Regions from separate parts of the Herbaspirillum sp. GCM10030257 genome, predicted to be linked through region 2. Evidence: predicted binding sites of a transcription regulator. Region 2 holds the regulator's gene; each other region holds the start of a gene.
The links. Region 2 encodes LexA, which represses DNA repair genes until DNA is damaged. Its sites were predicted from a motif close to ACTGTATNNNNATACAGT; they were not measured.
Positions count from the first base shown of each region.

Region 1: a site for LexA is predicted at 7,736-7,753, ahead of recA (recombinase RecA). Genes of this name have one in related genera too.
Region 3: a site for LexA is predicted at 4,721-4,738, ahead of imuA (translesion DNA synthesis-associated protein ImuA). Genes of this name have one in related genera too.

Region 1 is NZ_JBHTDH010000013.1:48,415-59,121, reverse strand. Features, by position in the region: gene moaC (cyclic pyranopterin monophosphate synthase MoaC) at 1-86, shown strand, start outside; gene ACFQUU_RS18900 (prepilin-type N-terminal cleavage/methylation domain-containing protein) at 374-814, opposite strand; gene ACFQUU_RS18895 (FHA domain-containing protein) at 1,055-1,663, opposite strand; gene ACFQUU_RS18890 (Stp1/IreP family PP2C-type Ser/Thr phosphatase) at 1,702-2,511, opposite strand; gene sucD (succinate--CoA ligase subunit alpha) at 2,861-3,742, opposite strand; gene sucC (ADP-forming succinate--CoA ligase subunit beta) at 3,757-4,923, opposite strand; gene ACFQUU_RS18875 (DUF2889 domain-containing protein) at 4,968-5,549, opposite strand; gene recX (recombination regulator RecX) at 5,832-6,293, opposite strand; gene recA (recombinase RecA) at 6,585-7,655, opposite strand; gene ACFQUU_RS18860 (response regulator transcription factor) at 7,963-8,664, shown strand; gene ACFQUU_RS18855 (sensor histidine kinase N-terminal domain-containing protein) at 8,673-10,223, shown strand; gene ACFQUU_RS18850 (DUF4212 domain-containing protein) at 10,223-10,498, shown strand; gene ACFQUU_RS18845 (sodium:solute symporter family protein) at 10,488-10,707, shown strand, end outside.
Region 2 is NZ_JBHTDH010000038.1:16,992-27,698, forward strand. Features, by position in the region: gene ACFQUU_RS26545 (JmjC domain-containing protein) at 1-780, opposite strand, end outside; gene ACFQUU_RS26550 (peptidylprolyl isomerase) at 866-1,405, shown strand; gene ACFQUU_RS26555 (hypothetical protein) at 1,666-2,595, opposite strand; gene mutS (DNA mismatch repair protein MutS) at 2,592-5,285, opposite strand; gene ACFQUU_RS26565 (DEAD/DEAH box helicase) at 5,445-6,848, opposite strand; gene ACFQUU_RS26570 (inositol monophosphatase family protein) at 7,024-7,818, opposite strand; gene ACFQUU_RS26575 (RNA methyltransferase) at 7,941-8,714, shown strand; gene lexA (transcriptional repressor LexA) at 9,025-9,687, opposite strand; gene rpsF (30S ribosomal protein S6) at 9,997-10,365, shown strand; gene priB (primosomal replication protein N) at 10,384-10,686, shown strand; gene rpsR (30S ribosomal protein S18) at 10,707-10,707, shown strand, end outside.
Region 3 is NZ_JBHTDH010000002.1:411,178-421,884, reverse strand. Features, by position in the region: gene ACFQUU_RS04460 (RecQ family ATP-dependent DNA helicase) at 1-1,040, shown strand, start outside; gene ACFQUU_RS04455 (diguanylate cyclase) at 1,128-2,840, opposite strand; gene ACFQUU_RS04450 (hypothetical protein) at 3,071-3,676, opposite strand; gene ACFQUU_RS04445 (endonuclease) at 3,759-4,643, opposite strand; gene imuA (translesion DNA synthesis-associated protein ImuA) at 4,785-5,561, shown strand; gene ACFQUU_RS04435 (Y-family DNA polymerase) at 5,583-7,049, shown strand; gene ACFQUU_RS04430 (error-prone DNA polymerase) at 7,190-10,354, shown strand; gene ACFQUU_RS04425 (HugZ family protein) at 10,402-10,707, shown strand, end outside.

The sequences.
Region 1 (10,707 bases), on a different contig from region 2:
AAGCCGTGGACCGTGGAATGGTAATTCATGACGTAAGATTATTGGAAAAGCGTGGTGGGAAATCTGGAAAATGGGTATCCGAATAAATGCGTTGAAGCGAAACTGTTTTCTCGTTTGCGCCGCCAATCTAAATTATCTCTGTTTAATTTCTCATTTGGCAGCAGACGACCACATATGATAAGAGCATAATCGACCGGAACTTTGAACGGTTAAAGCAAGTCGATCTCTACGCTCGTCGATTACCGAGGACCGAATACCCATAATGAGGTGTTAATGCAAATGCCGGAACCACTGTGGAACTATGGTGCGATCCCGGCCCCAAATAAGAAACGCCCCGTTCTAGGGGCGTTTCTATTTTCAACTTAACTAGATATTATTTGCAGGAACCTGGCATCCATTTCGCCGGTGTGCCTGCGCATGCCCATGTCGAGATTGTGTTGGAGGCTGCAACAATAGTAGGGGTCATTACGACTTGAACCGCAGTGCCACTCACAGTGCCGTCAACGGTGATCACGCCAGTAGTGGCGTTTACCGCCATCGCTGTAGCATATTGTGTAGCAACAAAGCCCGCACCGCAGCTATCAAGGCCAGTTGCGCCTTTTGTCTGTACAGTTTCGGTAACGCAGGTACGGGCGCTGCTAGCAGCCAGCATCAGTTCAGATGCCTTAGCACGTGCGGTGTAGTCTTGGTAAGCTGGCAATGCGACTGCAGCCAGAATACCAATAATCGCTACAACGATCATCAATTCGATCAGCGTAAAGCCGCGCTGAGCTGTCTGCACCATTTTCATAGAATTCATTTTCATCGATTTCATAATTTTCTCTCCCTTTGAAAGTAGACAGAACATCTGCCATGTCTTTCATATCGCAAGGGCTGTGCCAGCAGGAAACCTTGCTGAAAATGATCAAAAAGAACAAAAATTGTCACATTCAACATGCGCCAGGTCACTCCCGTTGACGATTTTTGTCAGTCCTTATTTAGATGTGCCAGTTTTAGGCATTTGGAATAAAGCTTAGTGACTCCAGACTTCAGATGAGGATAAGGGAGCACCACCTTAAGCCAGACAAAACCGCATTGCAATATTGCAAACATTAATCAAGTCACCATGTCTTAATATTTCCGGCTGCGGGCCAATTTGTCGTCCGTTGATCGAGGGTGCTTGGCTACCTTCTACTCGACTAACCAGGTACCCGGCCGAGCACTGTTTGATGACGACGATATAAGCACCGGGCAAGCCGATCGTAGTTAGCGGTTTGGTAAGGGGAATTTCCTTTTTCCTAGACTGATCATGCAGAATCTCGACTTTGGCTATCAGTCCCTCATTGAGTCGATCACCAATATTTCGCGACGAGTTTACAGTAGGCTGGACGTTGTCTTCGCCGACAAAATAGCGGATCTGGTACTTGGCAAGATTGATAACATCCCAGTCTTGCAAGAAATGCTTTCGGATCGGTTGACCGTTGATCTGAGTGCCGTTGGTACTATTCAGATCTTCCAGAAAAGTACCGTCTTGTCCAAGAGTGATCACTGCGTGCTCGGCGCTGATGGCCGGATGATCAATAACGACGTCATTGTGCGGTGCACGTCCAATAGTCGTGCGCTGTTGTACGAGATTGAGTTCCCGCAGGACCTTTTTACCTAATGACAGAATGATTCTTGGCACAATTTCTCCGGCTGCAATGCAAATACCTTATTAGCAGGTTACGACTTCCAGTTCAGCAGTCGATCTAGGATTCCAATTTTTAGCTGAGGAAGTTTTTCGACCTTCGCCAGGATGACGGAGATGTTGTCATGACCCCCGTTGGCGTTTGCCTGTTGAATCAGGGCTTCGCATAAAGTGGGCAGTTTGGCGCCAGACTGCTCGATAATTTCATGAAATTCGTTTGCGCCTAACATGTCGGACAGCCCATCGGAACAAATAAGGTAGAGATCGCCCTCTTCCACCTGGTGCTCGTGGAGTTCCACCTGCATTCCCGGATCGACGCCAACGGCGCGCGTCACCAGGTTGCGGTTCTGTGCGTAAGGCGCCCACGCTGGGTCAATCAGTCCGGCATCGATCTGCTCCTGGACCAGGGAATGGTCACGGGTAATCTGGACCAATTCGCCTTGTCGCATTCGGTAGGCACGCGAATCGCCTACATGGGCGACAGTCAATTTATTGCCATGGAAGACCACAACGACGATGGTGGTGCCCATGCCGTCATATTGGACATTATCGTTAGCCGCAGTGATGACGGCGGTATTCGCATGCTGGATGGCCTCGGTAATCAACTGGTGTAAGCGCTGATCACGCTTGCGGCCAGAGAGTTGACTGAGCCCGGCTTCAAGCGTCTGTCGTGTTACCTCAACAGCCATCGAGCTTGCCACTTCTCCGGCGTTATATCCCCCCATCCCGTCCGCCAGAATGGCAAAGCCGTATTCCGGACTGATATGGATCGCGTCTTCATTATGCGATCGCACCATTCCGGTATCGGTCTTTCCAGCGAATTCGAGTTCGAGCTTGTATGCCATGGGGCGATTATACGTGGGCGACAATATATTGGCGGTAATGCAAGGTGCTGATCAACTCATACCAATCCCAAGCTGTAACGTGACAAATGAGATCGATGGATTTTTTTGACTGGCAAGGCGCAGGAGGAGTCAATAGCGGGCTATTGACGACGAGTGCAACGCAGGCAGGCGGCTCGGCGCCCCCGGAAAAAGACGCGATCTCATGTTGCGTTATGGGTTGGGATTGGTATCGGTAGTCTGCGGAGATCGATGGTATATCCACCCGGCAAATAAAAACGGGGAGCCGAAGCTCCCCGCAGGTACCTGATCTACTTTACCGGCCTCAACCGGAAGTTTGAGTCTTACTGTATTACAGCGCAGCTTTCAACAGCTTCGCCATTTCCGACGGATTCTTGGTCACGGTGATACCGCACGCTGCCATGATGTCGAGCTTGGCTTGCGCAGTGTCGTCACCACCGGAAATCAACGCACCGGCGTGGCCCATGCGCTTGCCCGGAGGAGCGGTGACGCCGGCGATGAAGCCAATCACTGGCTTCTTCATGTTGTCCTTGATCCAGCGTGCTGCATTGGCTTCGTCAGGGCCGCCGATTTCGCCGATCATGATGACGGCGTCGGTGTCCGGATCGTCGTTGAACATGCGCATGACATCAATGTGCTTCAGACCGTTGATCGGGTCACCGCCGATACCGACTGCGGAAGACTGGCCCAGGCCCAGTGCGGTCAGCTGGCCGACTGCTTCATAGGTCAGTGTGCCGGAACGGGATACCACGCCGATACGGCCCTTCTTGTGGATGTGGCCTGGCATGATGCCGATCTTGATTTCGTCCGGCGTGATGAGGCCCGGGCAGTTCGGTCCGAGCAGCAGGGTTTTGCTGCCGGCTTTTGCCATGCGGTCCTTCAGGGCCAGCATGTCGCGGACCGGGATGCCTTCGGTGATGCAGATGGCGAGATCGAGTTCGGCTTCGACCGCTTCCCAGATCGCGGCAGCGGCGCCTGCGGGTGGAACGTAGATCACCGAGACGGTTGCGCCAGTCTGGTCTTTTGCTTCCTTGACGTTGGCGAAAATGGGGATGCCTTCGAAATCTTCGCCAGCCTTTTTCGGGTTCACGCCAGCGACGAACGCGTTCTTGCCGTTCGCATAGTCGCGGCACATGCGGGTGTGGAACTGGCCGGTCTTGCCTGTGATGCCTTGCGTGATGACTTTGGTGTCTTTATTGATCAGAATCGACATTTATCTTCCCTCGATTATTTACCGTTGGCCGCAGCAACGACTTTCTGCGCGGCTTCTTCCATCGTGTCAGCCGAGATGATCGGCAGGCCGGAGTCGGCCAGCATCTTCTTGCCGAGGTCTTCGTTGGTACCCTTCATGCGCACGACGAGCGGCACCTTGAGGGAAACGGCCTTGGATGCGGTGATCACGCCTTCGGCGATCACGTCGCAGCGCATAATGCCGCCGAAGATGTTGACCAGGATGGCCTTGAGGCCGGGGTTCTTCAGCATGATCTTGAACGCTTCGGTCACTTTCTCTGCCGTGGCGCCACCGCCGACGTCGAGGAAGTTGGCCGGCTCGCCGCCGAACAGTTTGATGGTGTCCATGGTGGCCATTGCCAGGCCTGCGCCGTTCACCAGGCAGCCGATGTTGCCGTCGAGGGAGATGTAGGCGAGGTCGAACTTCGATGCTTCGACTTCCGCTGGATCTTCTTCGTCGAGGTCACGCATGGCGACGATCTCGGGTTGACGGAACAGCGCGTTGGAGTCGAAGTTGAACTTGGCGTCGAGTGCGATGACCTTGCCGTCGCCGGTCAGGATCAGCGGGTTGATTTCGGCCAGCGAGGAATCGGTTTCCCAGTATGCCTTGTACAGGCCTTGCAGCTGCTTGCGTGCGTCGGCGATCGAGCCGGGCGGCACGCCGATCTTGGCGGCGATGGAGTCGGCATCGGCGTCAGTCAGGCCGGTTGCCGGATCGATGACGACCTTGTGGATGAGTTCAGGGTGCTTTTCGGCGACTTCTTCAATGTCCATGCCGCCTTCGCTGGAGGCCATCAGCACGACGCGCTGGCTGAGACGATCGGTCACCATACTGACGTACAGTTCCTTCTTGATGTCCGCGCCTTCTTCGATCAGCAGGCGGCGAACCTTCTGGCCTTCCGGACCGGTCTGGTGCGTAACGAGCTGCATGCCCATGATCGCTTCCGCGTATTCCTTGACCTGCTCGAGCGACTTGGCAACCTTGACGCCGCCGCCCTTGCCGCGGCCACCGGCGTGGATTTGCGCCTTGACGACCCACACCGGGCCTCCAAGAGTTTCGGCCGCCTTGACCGCTTCTTCAACGGAAAAGCACGGGATACCGCGCGGAACCGTCACTCCGTACTTACGGAGGATTTCTTTGCCCTGATACTCATGGATTTTCATGCGAGCTTCCCTTCAGACGCTTAGTAAAAATAACCTTGTTGGAATTAACTTGATTTGGATACTGCTTGTGGTTTTACCGCCCAGCGCGGGTAATACTTGGCAACCGCCTCGCCGTCAGTGCGCAGTGCATGGCAGCGGTCAAGTTGGAATGGCTTGTGTGTCTGTTCATCGGTCGCGGCACCGTCGCGGGTATCGAAGACGTCGCCTGCGAAGGCCTGGATCGCAGCAGTCGGCAAGACCTGCGCCAGTTCGGTGAGATGCGTGCAACCGCTGGTGCCGGACAAACGTCGTTTGACGCCGTCACGAAAACCTTTCATCAGGTTCAGGCCGATCAGTTTTTTATAGTCGGGGCCAATGGTGTCGCAGTGTCCGGGATACGGTACCGCGTCCGACACCGCTTCGGCGTCAACGACATTTAACTGGAGATCAATGGTAAGACGCAGCCAGAGACTGTGGATTGGCTCACCCGCCGGGCGGATGCCTGAAGCCAGTTTGCTATCGCGTGTCTTGGTGTCTGTAATTTGCGCGTCGATGTCCCACAAACCGTCGTCGCGTGCGAACGCTTCGATCTGGATTGCGCGCGTGTGCTTGAGAGCACGGCGTGAGGACGGCGGAGATAAGGGCATAAAGACCAATGCCTGTGAAGCGGCAATATAAAAAGCCGCATTTGCGTGTCGCTGTCGCAGTTTCTACGACAGCAGCCGCTCATGCGGCGCTGCAAAAACCACGAAAGTGTAGCACAGGTCATTGGAGCATAGCCATCGCGACATTTCTATCCATGAAAAAGGAAGAAAATGCTTGTATGGCAAGAAATCTATGAGTCCCCGAAGACACCCTCCGAAGATATTCAAGAATTGAATTTCTTGATCTTCTGTTTTGTTATAACGGAACGGAATCAAAAACCGTATTCAGGATGGGTCTTCATCGGCTTCGGCCCGACGGATCGCTGTCTGAATCGCTGAGTGCGAAAAACCACGCTGCTGGAGGAATCGCATTTGTTTGACCCGCTCGGCAGCGTCAACCGGGGGTTGCTTGAACCGCTTGCGCCAGACTTCGGTGGCACGTGATGCTTCGTCTTGAGACAGTGTCGCCTTGATGTCGCTGAGCGCTTCGCCAGCTATGCCGTGGGTCTGCAATTCGGAAAGGATACGTGTATTGCCAAAGCGGGAGGCTCGGCGATGCACCAGGGATTCGGAAAAACGGGTTTGGGAAAGGAATTTGGAAGCTTCAAGCCAGTCGAGCAATGCTTCGACGTCGTCGCCTTCCTGCGCGTAGCGGGACAATTTGCGGCCAAGCTCAAGCCGACTGTGCTCACGTGTGGATAAATACTTCAGAGCCCGCGCCTTCAGGCTCATTTGCAGCTTTGCCATGGTGTGTCACTTGAAAATTATCACCAGCCTCCGTAAAACCGGAGTCCGGGAACGTACTGTCCTGCGGCTCGCGACCCACAGGGCGTGCATACATGTCGCCGAGTATTCGATGAAGGCGTGTCACTCTCACGTGACATTCTTATCCTGCGATGCCCTCACACTAATCCTGGTGAAATATTCCGGCTTCCGGCGCGGGCTCTTTCACGTGAAGTAAGCTAATACAAAACTAGACCATGGTGCGCGAGACAGACAAACGACACCTGTCCCGCTTATACCGATGTTGCGCGGACTTTACTCGGAATCGGCTGCGGAGGCCGCCGCTGCCGGCACCGCCTGTCCGGGTGGCAATTCAGGAACGCCAAGCGATGCACGTACCTTGTTTTCGATTTCACGCGCCAATTGCGGATGCTCTTTCAGGAAGTTACGCGCATTGTCCTTGCCTTGACCGATACGTTCGCCGTTATAGCTGTACCATGCACCGGCCTTTTCCACGATCTTCGCTTCCGAACCGAGGTCGAGGATTTCACCCTCACGGGATGTGCCTTCGCCATAAAGGATGTCGAAGTGCGCTTCGCGGAACGGAGGGGCAACTTTGTTCTTGACGACTTTGACCTTGGTTTCGTTACCGATGACTTCATCGCCGGACTTGATCGAGCCGGTACGGCGAATATCCAGACGCACGGACGCGTAGAACTTCAGCGCATTACCACCGGTAGTCGTTTCCGGGTTGCCGAACATAACGCCGATTTTCATACGGATCTGGTTAATGAAGATCACCAGCGTATTGGTGCGGTTGATGCTGCCGGTCAGTTTGCGCAGCGCCTGGGACATCAGACGTGCCTGCAAACCTGGCAGGGAGTCACCCATGTCGCCTTCGATTTCGGCACGTGGAGTCAGGGCTGCGACGGAGTCGACGACCACCAGGTCCACACTGCCGGAACGAACCAGCGCATCGCAGATTTCCAGTGCCTGTTCGCCGGTATCCGGCTGCGAAATCAGCAATTCGGACAGGTTCACGCCGAGCTTCTGTGCATACACGACGTCCAGTGCGTGCTCGGCATCGATAAATGCGCAGGTGCCGCCGATTTTTTGCATTTCTGCGATGGCTTGCAGGGTCAGTGTCGTTTTACCCGAGGATTCCGGACCGTAGATTTCAACTACACGGCCACGCGGCAGGCCACCAACGCCGAGAGCGATATCCAGGCCCAGAGAACCCGTCGACACAACCTGCACTTCTTCCGCAACCGCGCCGTCCACCATACGCATCACGGAGCCCTTGCCAAACTGCTTTTCAATCTGCGCCAGTGCCGCCGCGAGTGCCTTGCTCTTTTCGGGATTTTGCGCTGTTTTCTTTTCGTCCATAACGGTATTCTTTCGACGGTTGGTTATTAAGTGATTGGCGAGTCTTCCATCTGGAGGTGCCTTTCAACGTCACAAGGCATACTGTATAAAAAAACAGTGATTGATGCAAGCATCATTTTCCATTGACTCCAATTTTTATTAAGATGGTACTAAAGTGCCAAGTATCGGGCTGGGCAGGCTTCAAAATTCGGTCGATGTAGAGCGTGTATCAATTCAGTAGCGGTTGCACGGTTGCGTGGCCGTTGCCTTGCTGCTATTGACAAAAGGCAATAGACTTACTTATCACCCTGACTGTGGTTTAACTCCTATGCGCATCCTCCTTGCCGAAGACGACAGTGTACTAGCCGATGGCCTTACCCGTTCGCTGCGGCAGTCTGGTTACGCGACGGATTGCGTGAAGAACGGGTTAGAAGCAGACTCTGCCCTGTCGACTCAGGATTTCGACCTGCTGATCCTCGATCTTGGCTTGCCAAAGATGCCGGGACTGGAAGTGCTACGACGCCTACGCGCCCGCAATTCCCGCCTGCCTGTTCTGATTTTGACCGCCGGCGACTCCGTCGAGCAGCGCGTGAAGGGACTGGATCTTGGCGCCGACGACTTTATGGCAAAACCGTTCGCCTTGTCGGAACTGGAAGCGCGCGTACGGGCGCTGACGCGACGCGGTGCCGGGGGAGGTCCGACGGTCATCAAGCATGGCCCGTTGTCGTATGACCAGGTTGGACGAATTGCTTATATGAATGAACAGATGCTGGATCTGTCTGCGCGTGAACTCGGCCTGCTGGAGGTACTGCTGCAACGTACCGGCCGGCTGGTATCCAAAGAACAGCTGGTCGACCACCTGTGCGAATGGGGGGAAGAAGTCAGCAACAACGCCATCGAAGTCTACGTCCATCGTCTGCGCAAGAAAATAGAAGTCGGCGGTGTCCGGATTGCCACAGTCCGTGGCCTGGGCTATTGCCTTGAAAAATTTTCCGATGCCGCAGCACAGGGGGCGCCAGCATCAAGCTGACTTCGCTCATGACCGACTCCCGTCGTGAGGCCGGCTCCGCGCCCGCCTCGGAATCACCCCCATCCACCGCTTACGGAGCAGTCGCTACCCAACCGGAGGAACGCATACAGCGCTCGCTGTTCGGTGAAATCCTGGACTGGATGCTGGTACCGCTCCTGCTTCTATGGCCAATGAGTATCGCCATTACCTATCTGGTTGCCAAATCGATTGCCAACCATCCTTTCGATCGCGCACTTGACGACAATGTGATTGTGGTTGCCCAGCAGGTCAAGGAAGTCAACGGCAAGATCGTGACCCACCTGCCAGGGCCGGCACGCGATATTTTACGCGCCGACGACATCGACAATATCTATTTCCAGGTCACCGGGCCGCTGGGCGAATTCATCGACGGCGACGACGACTTGCCCCTGCCGGTTGAGGAGGAAAAGCCGCCTGCCGGTTCGGTCAAGTTCCGCAATGACGTCGTTCGCGGTGTCGACGTCCGGGTCGCTTATGTCTATATCGACCTGCGTCGTTCGCGCAACAGCAATCCCAAAACAAAAGAATCCAATGTCGTCCTCATACAGGTTGCGGAAACGCTGGATAAGCGCACGCAGCTGGCCAATGAAATCATCAAGGGTGTGATTCTTCCGCAGTTCATCATTCTGCCGATTGCGCTTGCGCTGGTGTGGTTTGCTCTGTCTCGTGGTTTGTCGCCACTGGTCGAATTGCAGCAAAAGATTCGTGCGCGTCGCCCGGATGACTTGAGCCCGATCGATTCGGGCCAGGTACCGGAAGAAATCTCGCCGCTCGTTCGTTCGCTCAACGAGATGCTGGCCCGCCTTTCACAAAGCATCGAAATGCAAAAGCGCTTCATTGCCGATGCCGCCCATCAGATGAAAACACCGCTGGCGGGAATGCGCATGCAGTCTGAATTGGCGCTGCGTGAAACCCGTCAGGAGGAAATTCACCGCTCGCTCGAACAGCTGTCGAAAAGCTCGGAAAGTGCCACCCGGCTTGTGAACCAGTTGCTGGCGCTGGCTCGCGCGGAAAACCAGACGCCGGAAACCAAGCCTTTTGTCCCGCTCGAATTATCGGAACTGGCGCGAAATGTCGTGCATGACTGGGTGCAGCAATCCTTTTCAGAAAGGATAGACCTCGGTTTCGAACAGCCAGGACACCCTGTGATGGTGATGGGAAATCCGATGATGCTGCGGGAATTACTCAACAACCTGATCGACAATGCGCTGCGTTATACGCCACACGACGGCCACGTCACCGTGCGGGTGCGCACCAATGTGACGGAAGAACAGGCGATCCTGGAAGTCGAAGATACCGGCCCCGGCATTCCTTCGGCGGAGCGGGGGCATGTTTTCGAACGCTTTTATCGGATCCTGGGAAGCAACGTGGAAGGAAGCGGCCTGGGTCTCGCCATCGTGCGCGAAATCGCGCAGCAACACGGGGCGGCAGTCGACATTTTCAACAATCCGCATTCTCAGGATCCCAAGCATCCCGGCAGCCTGTTCCGTGTCACGCTGCGTATGGAGCAGCGCCCGGATTTTATCGAGGACATAGGCTGATGGATTCTCAACAACTCCTGCAACGCCGCAAATTGTACTGGCGCCGCGTACAGCGCTTCACCCTGGTGCTGCTTGGCCTCTGGTTTTTCATGACCTTCGGGATGATTTTCTTCGCGCGCGAACTATCCGGATTCACCATTCTCGGCTGGCCGTTTTCGTTTTACATGGCGGGGCAAGGCCTGACCGTTTTCTATCTCCTTATTGTCTTCGTCTACATGCAGTACATGAACCGACTGGACAGACTGCTCAACGACGAGCCTCCCCATGCCGAATAAGCCGTTCTTTCGCCGCCTCATCAGGTATTACAGCTGGTACACAGTGGGCTTCATCGTTTTTCTGATTTCCTTGTCCATCCTGGAAAAAGAAGGCTTTCCGCGCGCATGGATCGGCTACATGTTCATGTTTTCAACGATCGTGCTGTATGCGGGCATCGGTGTACTCAGTCGCACCTCCGATGTGTCCGAATATTACGTCGCGGGACGAC
Region 2 (10,707 bases):
ACGAATTTTTTCGAGTTCGGTCGCTACGACCGAAATCATGTCGCGGCTAATTTCGGCCGGATGTTTCGTCGTCGTGAGGGCAGGGTCTGCGTAGCGCCCGGGCAGGTCAACCGAATCCGCCATGAACTGTAAAAATGCTTCGCCCAGCTCTTGGAAAGGCGGTGCACGAAAGCCGATCGAATAGGTCATGCATTCACCTTCCGCAATGCCATCGTGGGCATAATGCGGCGGTAGGTAGAGCATATCGCCCGGTTCGAGAATGTATTCCTCTTCCTGCTGGAAATTCTTCAGTATCTTCAAAGGCATGCCTTCGACCAGATCGAGGTCGTCTTGCGCACTGATTTTCCAACGGCGTCGTCCGTGGGCCTGCAACAAAAACACGTCATATGAATCGAAGTGGGGACCGACACCACCCTGATCAGTCGCATAGCTGATCATCAGGTCATCCAGACGTGCATCAGGGATAAAGCGGAATTGCTGGAGAAGCGCGTCGGCAGCGTCATTATGCAAGTTGACTCCCTGCACCAGTAGCGTCCATTCTTTTTTTCGGACAGAGGGAAGGCGTTGCATTGGCCCGCTTTGCATCTGCCACGTTCCATCGAAGTGGGTAATGAGGCGAGACTCGACGTCGTCCTGCGCTGCCATTTCGCACAAGGCTTCTCGGCTGAGCAAGGGTTTGAATCCGGGTATGGCCTGGCGTATCAGCAGCGGCTGCTTGTGCCAGTAGTCACGAAGGAATTTTTGCGGCGTAAGTTCGCCGAGTACACTGAAATTATCCATGCCGGCATTATATAGATAGAGATAAGTATGGCTATTGCCCTCTGCCGGTATAATTTGCGTGAATGTTCACATGAAAGGAAACGCCATGAAGATTGCCAAGAACACGGTAGTGACTGTCCACTACAAACTTTCAGATGCTCAGGGCAATCTGATCGAGGAAAGCCAGGAGCCGATGGTGTATCTCCACGGCGGCTATGAAAACACGCTGCCCAAGATCGAAGAGGCGCTGGACGGCAAGGACGCGGGTTATGAAACCACGATTCAGGTTGAGCCGGAAGATGCATTTGGCGAATACGATTCCGATCTGATCAAGATTGAACCACGCAATCGTCTGCCTGAGCCGATCGAGGTCGGTATGCAGTTCGAAGGGACGCCTGACAGCACTGAATCGGGGAATGAATCGCTGATCTTTACCGTGACCGATATTGCAGACGATAAAGTGGTTCTCGACGGCAATCACCCCTTGGCCGGCATGGCATTACGCTTTAATTTGAATGTAGCTGAAGTGCGTGCTGCAACGGACGAGGAAATCTCGCACGGTCATGTCCATGGTGCACATGGACACCATCATGATGATCTCGAAGGTGACGAAGGAGATCAGTTCCGCAGCCATCCGATTCATTGATTTGTACGCATGGTGCCCATTCCCTCGCCGGCTTCACCTAGAGAGGGAATGGGCACCATGCAAAGGCGGGCCAGGGACTGCCTGAGTACGTATGGTCACCGTTGGCCGTCCTAGGTGTTAGCGGTGATCCGGGATCTTGGTCGGATAGATAAGTGCATCTTGCGCTTATCTTCTTCCCCTTGAGCCATTGGTCATGCATCACAATTGCCGATGTCGCGTGTCAGCGCAAATCTTGCGTAAGCCTTGAAGTGATTTTCTCTTTAACGAGTGCCACCTGATGTCTGTGTGGCCGGCGTGCTAAAGCTGAATAGTTCCGGCCCGGATTGGTGAACTGTGAGCTTGGTCCAACCTGTTCCAGCATCGAGCTCGCCAAGATTGCCCTGCCAATGTATGGTGTTGGCAGGCGTGTCACGGCCAGACTGGCTGTGTATGATCAGCACCTTGCCCGGAAATTTGGCGGCAAGAGCCTTGATTTGCTTGCGAGTCTCCGCGTAGCCGTCTCGCTGCACTGTGCCGGCACGCGGCACAGACAACGGATTGCCATCACAGAACAGAACGATGCCGTCCATCTTGCGCCGTGTCGCATATGTGAAAACACGATTCAACCATTCCCGGTTGGCTACTAGACGGTCTTCGAATTCACTGTTGCGTCCGGCATCGACAACATAGTGATTGTTATTACGCGGTAGATTGATCGTGGCAAACATGGTGCCTGCGATTTCCCAACGCGCGTTTTCCGCAAAATCGCGAAACTTGGCGATGGTGGATTGCCGCAGAACCGGGATTTTGCTATCGCCTATGGAGAATTCATCGCCATACATGAGTTCGCGCATCAGACTCAACTTGCTGACTGCTGCGGACTTTCCGTTCGCTTGTTTGCACTCAGCCCAATCACTTGCCGCGAGCGAGACGATAAGGCCATTCTTTGCTTGATGAAGCATGGCTTTGCGACGCTGGTAAAGCTTGTCTGTGCATGGTTCGGCACTACCCTTGATACCGTTTACCACAACGAATGCCAAGTTCTCCGCATCGCTAGCTTCCACGCCCTCGCGCAGATTCGCTTCGTCGGCCGCATTACGGATGACGTGCGATAGCACGCCGAAGCTGAAACCTTCTTCCTGCGCGCTAACGCCGACACTGAGTGACAACAACCCACACAATGCCAGACCTTGAAAAATCCTTTTATTCATTCTTTTCCGGCCAGGCGTTTCAGTCGATAGAGCACATCAAGTGCTTCACGTGGCGACAAGGCATCGGGATCTGTTTCGCCAAGCGCCTCCAGTAGGGCTGTGACCGTATCGGATCGTTCCGGTTCGGTGTTCGGCTCGTCCTCCTCCGGCGGTGCGCTGTTGTACGCAAACAGATCAAACTGTGGCGTGGCTTGTACCGAATGGGCCTCGAGCGTGGCAAGATGTTTGCGTGCCGCCTTGATCACTGATTGCGGGACGCCAGCAAGCTGAGCGACCTGCAAGCCATAGCTTTGAGAGGCCGGACCGGGTTGGACCGCGTGCAGAAAAACGATGCTGTCCTTGTGTTCGACTGCCGACAAATGCACATTCACGGCGGAGGGATGGGATTCCGGAAGTTGCGTCAGTTCGAAATAATGGGTCGCGAACAAGGTAAAGCTGCGTGTGGTGTCAATCAGATGACGTGCGATTGCCCATGCCAGCGCAAGTCCGTCAAAGGTCGAAGTTCCCCTTCCAACTTCATCCATGAGCACCAGCGAATGCTCTGTGGCATTGTTCAGGATGGCAGCGGATTCGGTCATTTCCACCATGAACGTCGAGCGGCCACCTGCAAGATCATCCGCCGCCCCGATGCGTGTAAAAATACGATCGATGGGTCCGATCACCGCATGTGTCGCCGGTACAAAGCTGCCGATATAGGCGAGCAGGGTGATCAGGGCAACCTGACGCATGAAAGTCGATTTCCCGCCCATGTTGGGTCCGGTAATCAGCATCAGCTTGCGTTCGTTACTCAGTTCACAGTCATTGGCAATGAAGCGTTCAATCTGGTTTTCAACGACCGGATGCCGTCCCTGCTCGATGAATATGCGCGGCTCGGACACGAGTTGCGGTGCGCACCAGTTATTGCGCATCGCATGATCCGCCAATGCAACCAGTGTATCGAGTTCGGCCAGTGCATGGGCAATCGACTGCAATGTACCGATATGCGGCGCCAATTCATTTAACAGTTTGTCGTATAAGAATTTCTCCCGTGCCAGTGCACGTTCTTGTGCCGACAAGGCCTTGTCTTCGAACGCTTTCAACTCCGGAGTGATGTAACGCTCCGCGTTCTTGAGCGTCTGGCGACGACGGTAATCGTCGGGCACCTTATCGGTTTGCCCGTGCGTTACTTCAATGTAGAAGCCATGTACTTTATTGTATTCGACACGCAGGTTGGCGATGCCGGTCCGGGCGCGTTCGCGTGTTTCGAGTTCCACCAGGAACTGGCCGGCATTTTCCGACAGCGCGCGCAGTTCGTCGAGTTCGGTGTCATAACCACGCGCGATCACACCGCCGTCGCGCACCATCGCGGCGGGCTCAAGCGCAATGCCACGCTCAATCAGGTCAAGGCATTCGGACGGCGTCGCCAGCGCATCGTGTATCGCTTTCAGCAGCGGTGCATCGGCGTCTTTATTGCACATCGCTACATAGGCACGTAGCGACGGCAACTGCTGCAGGCCGTTGCGCATGCCGGCCAGGTCACGTGGGCGCGCGGACAGCAGCGCGATACGCGTCGTAATGCGTTCAATATCCGGGACGGCAGCCAGCGTGGTGGACAGGCCCGATGATGCATCGGCACGCATCAGTGCGTTGAGTGCGGCATGGCGCGAGCGAGCAACGTTCTGGTCGCGTTTCGCATGATGCAACCAGTGACGCAGCAAGCGTGAGCCCATCGCGGTACGGCAGTGGTCGAGCAGCGAGAAAAGCGTGGGGGACGACGTATCGTCAGAGCCGCGTAGGGTCTCTGTCAGTTCAAGGTTGCGCCGAGTCGGCGCGTCAAGTCCAATGAATTCATTTTCAGCTTCGACGGCGAGGGTTCGCACATGTTGCAGGCCCTTACCCTGTGTAGACTGCGCGTAACGCAGCAGGGCACCGGCAGCCCCAATGGCTGCGGTCAATCCTTCGGCTGCAAAACCTGACAATGTCGATACCGAGAGCTGATCGAGCAGCGCCTTCCGGCCGCTTTCCGGATCGAAGTGCCATTGCGGCACAGACGTAAATTTGCCGGTGCCGGACTGGATATGCATCAAGCCGACGTCATCTGTAAGCAGGATTTCTGCCGGGGCAATCCGTTCAAGTTCCTGCTTCAGACGTGCATCGAATCCACGGGCATCGCCGGCAAATTCCATGAGCTTCAGTGCGCCGCTTGCCATTGATAACCATGCCAGACCGACTGTGACTGTCTTGCGCTGCGTAATCGTACAAACCGCGAGCAACGGTCGGTCCGATTTTTCGGGAAGTAGGTCGGAATCGGTTAGCGTGCCTGGTGTAATGACGCGGATGACTTTGCGCTCGACCGGACCCTTGCTGGTTGCGGGGTCGCCGATTTGCTCGCAGATGGCCACCGACTCGCCGAATTTGATCAGCTTCGCCAGATACTGGTCCGCGGAATGGAAAGGTACACCTGCCATCTTGATCGGATTACCATTCGACGTTCCGCGCTGGGTCAGGGTGATGCCCAGCATGCGTGCCGCCTTCTCCGCATCGTCGAAGAATAGCTCGTAGAAATCACCCATCCGATAAAACAGCAGGGTGCCCGGATGATCCGCCTTGATGCGTAAATACTGCTGCATCATGGGGGTGTGTTTCTCCAGCGCTTCGTCAGGGCGGGAAGGTTGAATTCCATTCTTCCCGGGTACAGATGCTAATGCCATTCCGGACTTTCTTATTCAAAGGCAAATATTGACCGCCATTTTAATGCGGTGCAGGACGGGAATGAAGGGAGATGCGACAAATGTTCGCATAGATTGCGATATGCCGTCTTAGAGGATGGATGGCGGCATGCATGGGGAATGCATGCCGCGTTGTTACGCTTAGCGGCCGCGACCGCCGCTACGGTGCGGCGTTGACGTCGTTCCGGTCAGCGAGCGACCGACTGCCGGTTTGGCGCTTGTCGGTTTTGCTGGTTTGTTTTGCGCAGGGCGCGACTGGGACAGGCTGTTGGTAGGCTGTTTGGCCGTTCCCGGGTTTGGCTTTCCTTTGGGCGCTGCCTGCCTTTGCTGGCGCGGTGCATTGCGCGAAGGCTGATTGCCGCTGCGGAGCTGAATCGGTTGTGGACGTGCATTGAGATCAGGTTCGAAGCCGGGGATGACTTCCTGCGCGATAGCACGCTTGATCAGCTTCTCAATTCCTTTCAGCATGTCGTGTTCATCAACGCAGACGAGCGATACGGCTTCGCCTGTCGAGCCGGCGCGGCCGGTGCGGCCGATGCGGTGGACGTAGTCCTCCGGTACGTTGGGCAAGTCATAGTTGACGACATGCGGCAACTGATCAATATCAATACCGCGTGCAGCGATATCGGTCGCCACAAGCACCTGCAGACTACCGTCCTTGAATTCGGCAAGCGCTTTGGTGCGTGCGGACTGGCTCTTGTTGCCGTGGATGGCCATGGCGCTGATGTCGTCCTTCCCAAGCTGTTCTACCAGCTTGTTGGCTCCGTGCTTGGTACGCGTGAAAACCAGTACCTGGTTCCAGTTGTTGGTCTTGATCAGGTGACTGAGCAATGGGTGCTTGCGGTTGCGGTCAACCGGATGGATTTTCTGTGAAATGATCTCGGAAGTGGAATTGCGGCGAGCCACCTCAATCATTGCGGGTGAGTTCAGCAGTCCATCGGCCAGCGCTTTAATCTCATCAGAGAAAGTCGCCGAAAACAGCAGGTTTTGCCGTTGCTTGGGCAGAGCGGCGAGCACCCGACGAATGTCACGAATGAAGCCCATGTCGAGCATGCGGTCGGCTTCGTCCAGTACCAGGATTTCAATGTGCGACAGGTTGACTGTGCCTTGCTGCATATGGTCGAGAAGACGGCCTGGCGTTGCGACCAAAATGTCGACGCCCTGGTTGAGCACCCGTATCTGAGGATTGATGTTGACGCCGCCGAAGATCACGGAGGATGTCAGTTTCAGGTACTTGCCATAGACCCGGACGCTTTCTTCAACCTGGGCCGCCAGTTCGCGGGTGGGCGTCAGGATGAGTGCGCGTATCGGGCGGCGCTGGCTGCCCTGCGTGCCCTGTGGTCGCGGCTGCAAAGCGAGGCGCTGCAAAATGGGTAGCGTGAAACCGGCGGTTTTGCCTGTTCCGGTTTGTGCGCCCGCGAGCAGGTCACCTCCACCGAGAACAGCAGGAATAGCTTGTTTCTGAATCGGGGTAGGGCTGGTGTAGCCTTGTTCACTTACGGCACGAACAATTTCATCGGCCAGGCCGAGTTCGGTAAAAGACATGAAGACTCATTTAAAGTATATGCCTGTCGCCGGTTCAGGGGCGCCAATCTATCGCAGGCAAATAAGGTGGAGATGCGGGAGGTCGGAGGGACAGCGGCGCGTAGACTGGAACAGCGCAGCGTGCAGGCATGCAGCTTATTGCGCACGCCTGCCTCGTTAACATCAGGAGGAAAACTTATTTGGCAAACGGTGACAGCAGGTTGACCATTTGCGCAAAAATTTTGGGAGATCCTGCAAGTACGTTGCCTTTATACAGGTAATCGGACTCCCCCGCAAAATTACCGACGATGCCACCTGCTTCGGTGATCAGCAGCGATCCGGCTGCCATATCCCAGGTTTGCAGGCCTTTCTCGAAGAAACCATCCAGGCGGCCTGCAGCCACATAGGCCAGATCGAGGGCGGCCGCACCGGGACGGCGCAGACCAGCGCACTTTTCAGTCATGATTCGGAACATCTGCATGTATTCATCTAGGGCCGCCTTGTCCCGGAACGGGAAGCCTGTACCGATCAGCGCCTCGGCCATCCTATCGCGTCGGCCTACGCGAATCCGCTTTTCATTGAGGTAAGCGCCGGCACCCTTGGTGGCGGTAAACAGATCGTTGCGGGTAGGGTCGTACACTACGGCTTGCGTGATCTGTCCGCGTTGCTGGAGCGCGATCGATACGCAGTATTGGGGAAAGCCGTGAATGAAATTTGTGGTACCGTCGATGGGATCGATGATCCAGACGTTTTCGTTTTCGTCGTGCAGGTTGCTGGATGCACCGGACTCTTCAGCGAGAATCGCGTGGTCGGGGTATGCGGTTTTGAGAACTTCAATGATGGCCTGCTCGGCGGCCTGGTCAATTTCCGTCACGAAATCATTGTGGCCTTTTTCGGTGACCTTGACGCGTTCAATGTCAAAGGAGGCACGGTTGATGATCGAAGCGGCGCGGCGTGCAGCCTTCACCGCCGTATTGAGCATGGGATGCATAAGGGTTCCGTTAAAATTGCGGTACCGTCGCATACCGCGTTCGGAACCACATTGAATGAATTAATGAGCGATGCGGTAGTTCGTCAGCCAAGGGCTGGCGCCGCGTAATGTCGCTATTTTAAATGAACCAGCCACAAACCAACACTTCTCTTTTCTCGCGCCTTCGTTTTGTGCTCGTCGAAACCAGCCACCCGGGGAATATCGGTGCAGTTGCACGAGCCATGAAAACCATGGGTTTTTCGCAACTTGTGCTGGTGAACCCGCGCTTCCCTGACGCCGTGCATCAGGAAGTGGCAATTGCTTTCGCGAGCGGTGCCCAGGACATCCTTGCGTCTGCAAAGGTCGTCGGCAGCATCGAAGAAGCGCTAGAGGGTTGCAATTTCGCAGCTGCGCTAAGCGCACGCCTGCGCGAATATTCACCACCTGTCACGACACCAAGGGCGCTCGCATCGACCTTGGCCGATGATGGGAACCTGAACGCTGCTCTGGTATTTGGGAGCGAGCGCTATGGATTGCCAAATCAGATCATTGAAAAATGTAATATTCTGATCAACATTCCAGCCAATCCTGATTATTCGTCATTGAACCTGGCGCAAGCTGTGCAGTTACTTGCATACGAAGCGAGAATGGCGACGGGCGGCGATACGATTGCTCGATCGCCAATTGGATTCCAAGGTGAAGCAGCGAGCCTGGCACAGGTGGACGGTATGTATGAACACTTGGAAAAGGCATTGATTGCGATTGAATTCCTCGATCCCGATAATCCCAAAAAACTGATGTCTCGATTACGGCGCCTGTTCTCGCGAACACAACTAGAAACTGAGGAAGTCAATATTTTGCGCGGTATAGCCAGGCATATTCTCGCGCGGATAGGGAAAAACAAGCTGAGCGGATAGAAAAAGGCAGTACGGGAAGTAACGAGGGTTGGTGCAGGTCAAGAGCGTTTCGCGGAGGGTCCAGTGAAGTGTTTTGTGCCTTGCGGCGTTAACCCGAAGACACGTTAAGTATTGAAAAATCGTCGTGCTAAAGGTATATGGCTCGCCGAGCTTTTAAGCTTTTATATTGTTATCGGGATTTCACTGTCCAACCGACCAGTTGGCGAGGCCAGTCTATAAAATAGACAAACTATTAAAAAGAAAACGTGGCGGCAGGGTGCAGCGACAATGCCGCTACCCTGCTATAGATATCTGGAGCAACGAACAAAAGCTATGCCCAGGCGCGTAGCAAACCAACAGCCAAACCCTCAAGCGCAAAATTGTCGTAGCTGGAATCTACCCGGATCGGTTCAAAGTCAGGATTCTCAGGTAGTAGTTCTATTAAAGAGCCGCTCTTTTTATACCGCTTGACTGTCACTTCATCGCCAAGTCGAGCAACAACGATCTGGCCGTTTTTTGCGGTGTCGATCTTCTTAACAGCAAGCAAGTCACCATCCATAATGCCTGCATCACGCATGGATAAACCTTTGACCTTCAGCAAGTAATCCGGCTTTGCGGAAAACAGGGCTGGGTCAACACTATAAGTCGCCTCAACATGCTCTTGGGCGAGAATAGGGGAACCTGCTGCGACTCGACCTATCAAGGGCAGACTGAGTTGCATGAGGGCAGGATGAGGTAACGACATCTGCCGTCCCGACATCCGGAGTCCGCTGTCGCCATGCAAATCGCGCAATCGGATACCACGGGAAGTGCCTGGAGAGATTTCAATTGCACCCTTGCGGGCTAGTGCCTGAAGATGCTCTTCCGCGGCATTGGCTGATTTAAAGCCGAGTTCGGTGGCGATTTCGGCCCGGGTCGGAGGGAAGCCGGTATTTTCGATCGCTTCCTTGATCAGATTCAGGATCTGTTCCTGACGTGCAGTAAGTTTAAGCATGTTTGACAGCCAAGGTAATCAGCGAAGATCGCCCAAAAATTGGCGAAGATTAATATTTATTGCGTGACTGATGCAGGTGTTTGCACTCTGGCCATGCTGTTCATATAGACAGCCTGTATTTTTATACAGGTTTTGTTCGAATGCAAGCGGATATATAGGGTTTTTTAGGTTTTTTCGGGTTGAGGCTGTTAAGCGCTTGAAATGATTGAGTTTTCCTTTGGTGCAGGTTATGATAGCGGGCTTTCCTCTTCCCACACTCGTCTTGACGCCGAGGTGGGCGATTGTTTAATCCGTCCATAAGGAGAATACATGCGTCATTATGAAATCGTTTTTATCGTCCATCCGGATCAGAGCGAGCAAGTGCCTGCAATGATCGAACGCTACAAGGGTATCGTGACCGCCCGTAACGGCAAGGTGCACCGCGTCGAAGACTGGGGCCGCCGCCAGATGGCATACATGATCCAGAAGCTCGCAAAAGCACACTATGTCTGCATGAATATCGAGTGCGACAGCGAAACACTGGCTGAGATCGAAACAGGCTTCAAGTTTAACGATGCCGTCCTGCGCCACCTGACCGTCAAGATGAAGAAGGCCGAAACAGCGCCGTCGCCAATGATGAAGGCTGTGCAGAAGGAAGATGCTGCCAAGAGCCAGCGTTCCGAAGCAGCCGCTGCGTAATTCTGTCCGTCGAGGAGCGTGAATCAGTTACGCCTGATAGCTGCCATTGCCGAGCGTGATGTATTGCGCTACACACCGGCAGGTATCCCGATCGTGTCGGCAAAATTGTTGCACACGTCAGGGCAACTAGAGGCAGGTATCCCGCGCCAGGTTGAGTTTGAAATCGTCGCGATCGCCGCTGGCGAAATTTCAGGAAAACTCAACAAGGTGGAACTGGGAATAACGATGGTATTCACCGGATTCCTCGCTCGTAAGAACCGCAATAGCAAAAGCCTCGTTTTCCATATCACGGACTTCGACGCTTATTCACCAGATCACTAGATACAGTACAGGAGCCAAACA
Region 3 (10,707 bases), on a different contig from region 2:
TTCACTATCGTGTCATGGCGCTCACTGATGATTCCGAAAAACTCATGCACGTCATGCAGCTTGTACGCGAAGAACAGGGTTCCGGCATCATCTATGCGGCAACGGTAAAAGCGGTCGAAGAAGTGTACGAGGCATTACATACCGCCGGCGAAAGCGTGACCTTTTATCATGGCCAGCTTTCTGCGAAAGTGCGTTCACAGAACCAGGACGCCTTCATGAACGGCGAGAGCCGTATCATGGTCGCCACCAATGCATTCGGCATGGGCATCGACAAGGCGGATATTCGTTTCGTCGTTCACTATCAAGTGCCAGGCAATCTTGCAGCGTACTATCAGGAATCCGGCCGCGCAGGCCGTGACGGCGAGCCGGCCGATTGTGTATTGCTATATCACGCGAAGGATCGACAGGTACAGCAATTTTTCCTGGCACGCCGCTATCCGGGTGTGGACGACCTGAGTGCGGTCTACTCTGCGATGCAGGAACTGGCCGCGCAAAATCCACGTATTTCATACAGCCGCTTGCATGAAACACTTGATGAGGTGTCGGAGACACGATTGCAGGTCTCACTGAAACTATTACGGGATGGCGGCCTTGTGGAACAGGACGACAATCTCGAATATTGCGTTACTCGCGCTGGCGCAAAATCCAAAGAGCTTGAGCAACTGGTAGAAACCTATCGCGATAAAAGCGCCCGCGACCATGAAGCGCTGGAGCGGATGGTGTTTTATGCGCAAACCGGTTTTTGCCGATGGAAGGTGTTGCTGGAGTACTTTGATGAGACGGCCGACTGGGAGCATTGCGGTAGCTGCGACAATTGCCGCGAGCCGCCGGAGCAGACTCTCTCTCCTGAACACATCCGTGATCATGCACCGCCATCTATAAAGGAGGAGAAGTTGCCTCCACCCGACGCGGGAACACCGGTCACGGTACCTAAATATGGTGAGGGACGCGTAGTTTCCGCGGCAGGCGACCAAGTCACTATTGTTTTCCCAGACAGCCAGAAGAAAACATTTTTGCGGGATTTTGTAAAGCCGCTATAGAGACAGGCAAGACACCTCGGTAAAGGTGTCTCTGTGTTTTAGATCACGCGACGTTGAAGCAGAAAATGCGAGCGTAGACTTGGACGGCTATGACTGTGCTGCCTTACGTCTTTTCTTCGTGTCGAACATACGCACGTCGGCGATCCTCAGCAAGGCGTCGACGTCTTCACCGTCCTCGGGAAACAGCGCCCAGCCGATGGATGCGCCTACCTGTGCTGTACCGTGTGCAAGCGGCACGGGGGTTTCCACAGCCTCACGTATTTTTTGTTCCGTTTTGATGACATCGTCCGCATCGGTGACGCCTTTCAACAGAATGACAAATTCATCACCGCCATAACGCGCCACCACATCAGTCACACGAACCGATTCCCGCAATCGACTGGCCACGGTCACCAGCACCTTGTCTCCTGCATCGTGCCCGTAGTGATCGTTGATTGCCTTGAAATGATCGAGGTCGATGAACAACAGCGCGAAACTGGGACGCTCGCCGCTGCGATGTTCAAGCTGCCTGCGCAAGATGGCGATCTGCGCAATCAGCGATGCGCGATTGAAGACTGCAGTCAGCTTGTCAATGCGCAGATTGTGCTCCATTTCCGAGAATGACATGGCAAGCTGTCCGATCTCATCATGCCGCTGGATATTCAGCAAGGGGAGCGGCTCGCCGCTTCCCACCTTCTTGGCGGCCATCGTTAATTGGCGCAGATCCCGCAACACACGATCAAGAAGCGACAAGCCAAGAGCCAATGCAATGGCGACACAGAGAATGCCAATCAACAGAGCCTGGCCGATGCTGCGTGCTACACCACCCATAAAATCGCCACGCGGCACGCTGACAACAGTAATCCAGTCGAGCCCATATTGATGTCCAAGGCGCGCCGCTGCAATTTCAGTATCCCCGGATGAGAGCACACTGGCCTTTACTAGTACTCCACCGGACTGCTGGCCTTTTCTCCAGGCGAGAGCCTGGGTGGCCGCTTCTCGAAGTTGTGGTGAAAGCATGTCGGTAGCATGAATGCGTTCGACCACGGGCCCACCTGTCTTGAATGGAATATCTTGCGTGGAGGTGGCAATCAAATAACCTTCCGCATCCATGACAAAGGCGGCACCATGCTCGCTCACCGTCAGACCACGCATGAAATCGGTCAGGACCTTGAGGGTGACATCGGTGGCGAGAACCCCTGCAAAGATGCGGTCGCCGCGATAGACCGGTTTGGTCAGCGTAATGGTAGGTTCGTGCGAAGTGAAATCGTTATAAACCGGCGACCATACCGGACGCTGTTGCGCCGCTGCCGCCTGATACCACGGTCGACTGCGTGGATCGTAGGTGTCGGTTCGCAGCACACGGCTGCGGTCGCCCGCTTGTGCAACAGCATAAACCTGCCTTTTGGCCGCACCGGGTTCGCGAAGGTAAAGTTCGACAAAATCGCGGCTGATGCGGTTGACCCCAATGAAGCGGCCATCCACGCCACCAAAATAGACATAGTTGCTGGCATCAATGAACAAGCCGCTTGCCATCCACAGGCGAGGTTCCAGTGATGGAATGCTGTCATCGAAGGGTTGGGGACGCGGCAGCATGCGCGAATCGGGATCAACAGCATTGAGCGCTGTCAGGGCGCCGGCGAGATGTTTTTCGGTTGCGCTGCCAATCCGATCAACCATGTCTGTGACAACGCGTCGGGTCAATTCTTGTACTGCATCTTCGCCAGCGCGATAAGAGACCAGGGCAACGGCGGTCGAGACAAATACAACGAGCAACACATAGGGCAGAACCAGTTGTCGGCGTAAGGAGGTGCTGCGCATGCTTTCTCAGAAATAAATATGACGGAAGAGCCGCCCTCTGCTGCTATTACTTTCTGTATCAATTTCTACATCAGAATGATTATATATCCACAAGGAAACAATTGTTACCAAGCAATTATTGAATTGACTTTGTTTATTGAATAAAGCACATCTAGATTGATATTTATCAAAAACACAGCAGGCACTTACGCCAGTTAAATTTCTCCAATTGGCTGAGTACTTACCTACAACTATATTTTCTTGAGAGGAACCAGTATGAAATATTCCGTATTGCTCGCGGCACTTGTCGCCACGTTGACCTTGGGTGCCTGCGATAAGAAAGACGCCGGTACAGCTGGCGCCGACGGCAGCAGCAGCCCCAGCAGCGCCGGTAGCACAGGCAGCACTGCTGGCGGTGCTACCGGCAGTACAGGCAGCACTTCCAGCAGCAGCAGCGGCGCCGATGCCGGTTCGTCTGGCAGTACAGGCGCAGCAGGAAGCACTCCAAGCGCAAGCGGCGGCACAGCTGGGGGCAGCACAGACTCAACCGGTTCCGCAGGAGCAGCAGGCTCGACAGGAGCAACAGGTGCAACAGGCAGCACACCAAGCGCCAGCACTCCAGGCAGCAGTGGCGGCACCAGTGGCACCGGTACTGCGGGCAGTTCCAGCGACACCTCCAGCAGCAGCGCAGGTGGTACCGCTGGTTCTGGCAGTACTGGCGGCACAGCAGGTTCCAGCAGCTCGTCAACACCGGGTGCGACACCGGGTGCAACTGGCAGCGCTACGACTCCTTCCGGCGGTGCAGGCGGCTCCGCCAGCGGTTCGAAATAAGCTTCCGGCTTATTCAACTTGAACAAGCCGTGTCCCGATTTCACGCCGGGGCACGGCTTGTTGTATTTATAAACCCGCTCGTTGCATCTTCTGTCCCTTTTACCCTCCTCACATATCGACCGCCTCTATCCTTAATTCGCCTCGCAGCATAGGCTTCACCAGAATTTTGTAAGTATCCACATCGAAGGCCCGTTTGGCCGCACGCTTGACCGGCGGCGTTCCTGGAGCGTGATCGATTGATCCGAGATAGGACCAGTGATCGACCACATGCGTCTGTTTCCAACCGTCGCACTCTTCGACAATCCCCATCGCGCCCACATAAGGCCAGACCATGATGCGCATATCGTTGAGCGCGGCTTTCAATCGCCGGTAATGTTCCTGCACGGGCTCTGCCTCGATACACGCACCAAGGCAACGTGAAATCTGCCGCGCAAAACAGGCGCGCCCGTGTACAGCAGTTTCCAACCCGGTCAATGCGGGACACAGCATCTGCATTTCCACGATCTCGCGCAACTTGTCCTGCGCAGCCCTGCGTGTAGCGAACAGTCCGTAGAGGTCGACGGTGCGTGCAAAGTCATGGTCACGTGCATAAACAATTTCCGGTATCGACTTGATGCCTGGTCCAAGACGCAACGTACACATTTCCCGCGTGCGGCGTAATTTCTTGTTATGTAGCGGCTGCAGTTCCTTGATCAGGCGCGACTCCAGCAGCAGCGCACCGATATCACCAGCGGTGCGCCTGAACTCGATGTAACTGCTCTGCTGCAGCATGCGGGCCTCTTCCGGAGTCCGTAAATGTGACAGCACCCTGGTGCGAATGTTGATGCTCTTGCCAATGTAAAGAGGCCGGTCCTTGTCATCGCGAAAAATATAAATGCCCGGCCTGGACGGTAATGCATCGAGACTAGCGCGATCGATATGGTGCGGGTATTCAAAGCTGTCGGCGGGATTAGGCTTGATCAGCAGGCCGACTGAGGTGACACGGGGTTGCATGAAAGGCAATAGAAACTGGAGAAGTAAGAAGGCAGATCAATCACACGACAAATTTGGCTAAGCAGCCCTGGAATTTTACTGTATATTTGTACAGTATAAATTGATCACAAGCATCACAGAAAAGAATACTAGGAGGCCTGGATGTCCAGAATAGTTTCCACCATTTCCCAATCAGGTGAATCCAATATCCTTACATTGACCCATGCCGTCTGGAAAGCCGACCAGATGGGCTCCTGTCAGGCTGCAGTCACCACCAGCGGTTATCCGGTGCTTGACCAGGAACTGCCAAATGGTGGATGGCCGAGAGCCTCGCTGATTGAATTGCTGATACAACAACCCGGCATTGGTGAAATGCGCTTGCTGCGTCCTGCTTTCGAGACAGTCAGCCCGAAACGCCGCATCGCTTTGGTACAGCCACCCTACATGCCACAGATTGCCGCTTGGGTGGGATGGGGACTGCCGGTGGATAGCCTTATCTGGATCAAGACCACGCGCAGTGCCGACGCCTTGTGGAGTGCGGAACAGATTCTGCGCAACGGCAGTTGTGGCGCCCTGCTTTTCTGGCAGTCGCATGTGCGTACCGAATCGCTGCGCCGTCTACATCTGGCCGCACAGGGAAGCGATATCCTGTTCTGGATGATGCGTCCGCTTGCCTGCACAGAGGATGCCTCACCAGCGCCGTTGCGGCTGGCGCTGCGCCCGGCACATGACGGCATCTGCATTGATATCGTCAAGCGACGCGGCCCCCGACGCGATGATCCCTTGCACGTGCCAATGGATGACATGCTATCTCCGGCATCCCTATCGGTTTTGACTCAGCTGCCTGGAACTCCGCGTTCTGGACCGGCAAGACAGACGGCTGCGCAGACGTCCGCATCCGCTCCGGTGGAAACCTCTACCTACCCCCTTAATTCCTGACTGAGCGGCGGCGATCCCCTTATGCGCTCTTGGATAAGCGTACATCTACCGCTATTACCACTCGAGGCCATCAGGCCACGCTGGAGCGATCCTGGCAAGCATGTGATTGTCGACCGCGAGTATGTAGTTGCCATGAGCCCGCAAGCTGCGCAGGATGGCGTCCGTATCGGCATGCGGCGCGCCGGCGCGCAAGCCATGTGCCCGGATTCAAGCTTGCATGAGCGCGACTTCACGCGCGAACAGGAAGCGCTCAACAGTATCGCGCTTGCCCTGTTGCGTTACACACCCGAAGTCGCGCTCGCCCATCAAGACAGTCTGCTGCTCGATGTGACCGCCAGCCTGCGTGCATTCGGCGGACGACTGTCGCTATGCCGGCTAGTGCGAGAGAGTGTGCGTGTGCTCGGTTTTACGCTGCAAGTGGGGATGGCCCCGACGGCACAAGGCGCCTGGCTTTTATCCTGCTGTGAGGGCATACGTGGGCCCCGTCGCCGTGTAATACGGATGGAGAGCATGAGACACCTTCTCGACACCCTGCCCTGTACGCTGCTGTCGGAGGCGCGGCCTTATCTGGACTGGCTGGAAGGGATAGGTTGCATGAATTTTGCCGATATGCGCAAGCTGCCGCGGGCAGGACTGCAGCGACGCTGCGACAAGCAGATGCTGGATGCGCTGGACCGCGCCTACGGTGAAGCCCCGGAATTGTTTGACTGGGTTCAGGCACCGAAAAGCTTTTCAGCCAAACTGGAATTACCGGACCGCATCGAGCATGCGGAAGCGGCATTATTTGCCGCACGCCGTCTGATTTTGCAGTTGACCGGCTGGCTGGTTGCGCAGCAACTTGCGGTTGCGCGCTTCGTGCTGCTGCTGGAGCATGAGCGCGGCCGTACGGCGATTCCACCCACGCCCATCGACATCGCACTCGCCGAACCGACCTGGCATGAAGAGCACCTGACCCGCCTGTTGAAGGAGCGGCTTGGCCGCATCGAACTGATAGCTCCGGTCATCGCGGCGCGCCTGGAAGCAGACCATGTCAGCGCGATGCTGCCGCCTACAGAATCGCTGTTTCCCGAGCCCGGCGGCATGCCCATGGATTTTCACCGCCTGCTTGAATTACTGACCGCAAGGCTTGGCGAACAGAACGTCCTCGTTCCCGCTCCCCGTGCAGACCATCGCCCTGAAATTTGCAACGGATGGGCACCCACCTCCACGGCAAATCCGGTCGATCTTCCTCTGGACCGGTTGGCGGAAAGACCCTTCTGGCTGCTACTACAACCGGTCGAACTGATCCTGCGCGACAACCGGCCGTTTTACGGATCACCGCTACGCCTGATCAAGGGACCGGAACGTATCGAATGCGGATGGTGGGATGGCGGCTTGATCATGCGTGACTATTTCATCGCCCAAGGGGAGACGGCAGTGCTCTACTGGATCTACCGTGAGCGTCACGGGGAAGAAATTTGCTGGTACTTGCAGGGCTTATTCGCCTGACCAAGCACTTTTATCCTGGAGCGCGGGATAAGGATATGAGTCAACAAATTTATTTGTAAAAGCCCGTTAGCAAAAATGCATTTTTCTGTTTATACTGTATTTTTGTACAGTATTTTTACACGGTATTCGAAACAGCTAACGTGTCTACGTCTTCCTCCATACATCATCTCCCTGCCTACGCAGAGTTGCAGTGTGCATCCAATTTCAGCTTTTTGCGTGGTGCCTCGCATCCTGAAGAGCTTGTCATGCGGGCAGCAAAACTCGGTTATGCGGCACTGGCGTTGACAGATGAATGCTCCGTGGCCGGCGTGGTCCGTGCCCACACTGAAGCAAAGCAACGCGGCCTGCACCTGATCATCGGCAGCCAGTTCAGCCTGGTCAACGAGGACAATAGCCCAGCCTTCTCGCTCATCTTCCTGGCGAAAAACCGCGAGGGATATGGCAACCTCACCGAACTGATTACCCTTGCACGGACCCGCGTTGAAAAAGGTAGCTATCGTGTCACTCCACGCGACTTTATATCGCCCGAAGACGGATATGCACATCTGCGCGGCATGCCGGACTGCCTCGCCATCCTCACTCCTGCCCTTGGCATTGCATCCGAACAGCTTGCCACCCAAGCCGCATGGATGGTGAAGACCTTTCCCGGACGTGCATGGATTGCGCTGACCTTGCTGCACCATCCGCGCGATGATCAGCACCGCATGCTCGTCACTGCAGTCGCTGACGAATACGCGTTGCCCGTGGTGGCGACCGGTGATGTCTGTATGCATGTACGCTCGCGCAAACCCCTGCAGGACACTCTTACCGCCATCCGTATCGGCAAACCCATTGCCGAATGCGGTTACGAACTGTCTCCCAATGCGGAGCAGCACTTACGCTCACGGCTGAGGCTGGCCAACGTTTATACCGCAGTCGCGTTGGCTGAAACCATACACATTGCCCGGCAATGCAGCTTTTCTCTCGACGAGTTGCGCTACGAATACCCGGACGAACTCGTGCCGCCAGGATGGACTCCGGCTGCTTACCTCCGCAGCGAAGCCTATATCGGCGCCATGGCACGTTTTCCAGACGGGGTTCCGGCAGATATCCAAAAGCAGCTTGAATACGAACTGCAGCTCATTTCCGACATGTGCTACGAGCCGTATTTCCTGACCGTCTACGACATCGTGCGCCATGCACGCAGTGTCGGCATTCTTTGCCAGGGACGAGGGTCGGCCGCTAATTCCGTAGTCTGCTACTGCCTGCGTATCACCGAGGTTGATCCGTCGCGCAGCACCCTGCTGTTTGAACGGTTCATTTCGCGTGAACGCAACGAGCCTCCCGACATCGATGTCGATTTCGAACATCAGCGACGCGAAGAAATCATTCAGTACATCTATAACAAGTACGGCAGGCTGCGTGCTGCGCTCACTGCGGTGGTCATCAGCTACAAACCACGCAGCGTCCTGCGCGATGTCGGCAAGGCGCTGGGTGTCGACCTTGGCATCGTCGACCAGGTGGCAAAATCGCATCGCTGGTGGGACGGCAAGACCGGGTTGTCGGAGCGCTTTACCGAATGCGGCATGCAGGCCGATTCGCCGATAGCCCTGCAATGGTCGGACATGGCCGAGAAACTGATGCGCTTTCCACGGCACCTGTCGCAACATCCGGGCGGTTTCGTCATTTCGCGCGGCAAACTTTCACGGCTGGTCCCTATAGAAAACGCGGCGATGAAAGACCGTAGCGTGGTCCAGTGGGACAAGGACGACATCGATGCGCTGGGATTGCTCAAGGTGGACATCCTTGCACTCGGCATGCTCAGCATGATACGCAGAGCGCTGGACCTGATCACTCATTTACGCGGTGAGCCGTTCAGCCTGCCGGACATTCCAAAAGAAGATCCGGTCACCTACAAGATGATTTCAAGAGCGGACACCATCGGCGTATTCCAGATCGAAAGTCGCGCGCAAATGACCATGCTGCCCCGCCTGCGCCCCAAGGAATTCTATGACCTTGTCATCCAGGTTGCGATCGTCCGCCCGGGTCCTATTCAGGGCGGCATGGTTCATCCTTACCTACGGCGCAGGCAGGGACTGGAACCTGTCACCTATCCTAGCGAAAGGGTCAGGCAGGCACTGGAACGCACACTCGGTGTCGCCATTTTCCAGGAGCAGGTGATGCAAATCGCCATCCTCGCCGCGGAGTTCACGGCCGGAGAAGCCGACCAGTTGCGTCGCGCGATGGCAGCCTGGCGGCGTAAGGGCGACATCGGGAAATTTCAGGAAAAGCTGGTGACCGGAATGCGCAAGAATGGTTACGATGCCGAATTCATTTCCGCCATCGTGCGCCAGATTCAAGGTTTTGCCGAATATGGTTTTCCCGAAAGCCATGCCGCCAGCTTTGCTTTGCTCGCTTATACCAGCTCCTGGATCAAATGCCATGAGCCGGCGGTTTTCCTTGCCGCCCTGCTCAACAGCCAGCCCATGGGGTTTTACTCGCCATCGCAACTCGTGCAAGACGCGCGCAGGCACAAGGTCGATGTGCGTCCAGTGGATATCCGTTACAGCGACTGGGAAACCACACTGGAGCCGGCGACGGGGTTAGCTGCAGATCAACAACCCGCCGTACGCCTTGGGTTCAGCATGGTACGCGGACTGTCACAGGAAGCCGGCTGGCGTATCGAAGAAGCACGCGCAATCAAAGCATTTATCAGCATGACGGATCTTGCACTGCGCGCCGGACTCACACGTCGTGATTTACAAATGCTGGCCAACGCTAATGCGCTCGAACCCCTTGCCGGCCATCGCCGCCAGGCACTCTGGCAGGCGGTCGCCAGCGAACCGGATAAGGGACTACTCAGGAAGGCCAGCATGCATGAAGAACCTGTTCAACTTGCCGCGCCATCGGAAGGCGCTACTATCGTGGCCGATTATCACTCTGTCGGACTGACACTCGGACGGCATCCGCTTGCCTTGCTGCGCCCACTGCTCAGCACCAAGCGTTTTTTGCCGGCCGAGGTTCTGCATACTTTTGCTGATCGCCAGCTTGCGCGCGGGTGCGGCATTGTTACTGTGCGCCAGAGGCCGCAGACCGCCAACGGCACCATGTTCGTCACCATTGAAGATGAAACCGGCCTGGTCAACGTCATCATCTGGCCAGGGTTGATCGAACGCTATCGTGCGGAACTGCTCGGCTCGCAACTATTGGGCGTCTATGGAATATGGCAGACGGAAAACAATGTGCACCACCTGGTCGCCAGCCGTCTGGTTGACCTATCGCATTTGCTGGGAAAATTAACTACACATAGCCGGGATTTCGCATGAATGCGCAAGGTAGTTTCGAAAGCGATTTCCACAACTTGAAGATTCTCATGGCATTCCCCGTTGCAATCCGTACACTGGTAAACCCAATTCTTCCAAAACGGCAACACGCTCCAATGAAACCCGATCTGGAAACCGCACTTCATCTGTTGCATAGTTTGCGTTCCGGCACCTTGGCAACTCGATCCATTCAATTGCCGGATTATCCCTTTCCAACTGCCCTGCCTTTTGTGCCGGATGAGAAGCATTGCCCTGTTTTTCTCCTAAGCCGCCTTGCTGAACACACGAAGAACATTCATAGCGATCCGCGTGTCGGTTTTCTTGTCGCCGATACATCAGAAAAACAAGTCCTTGAA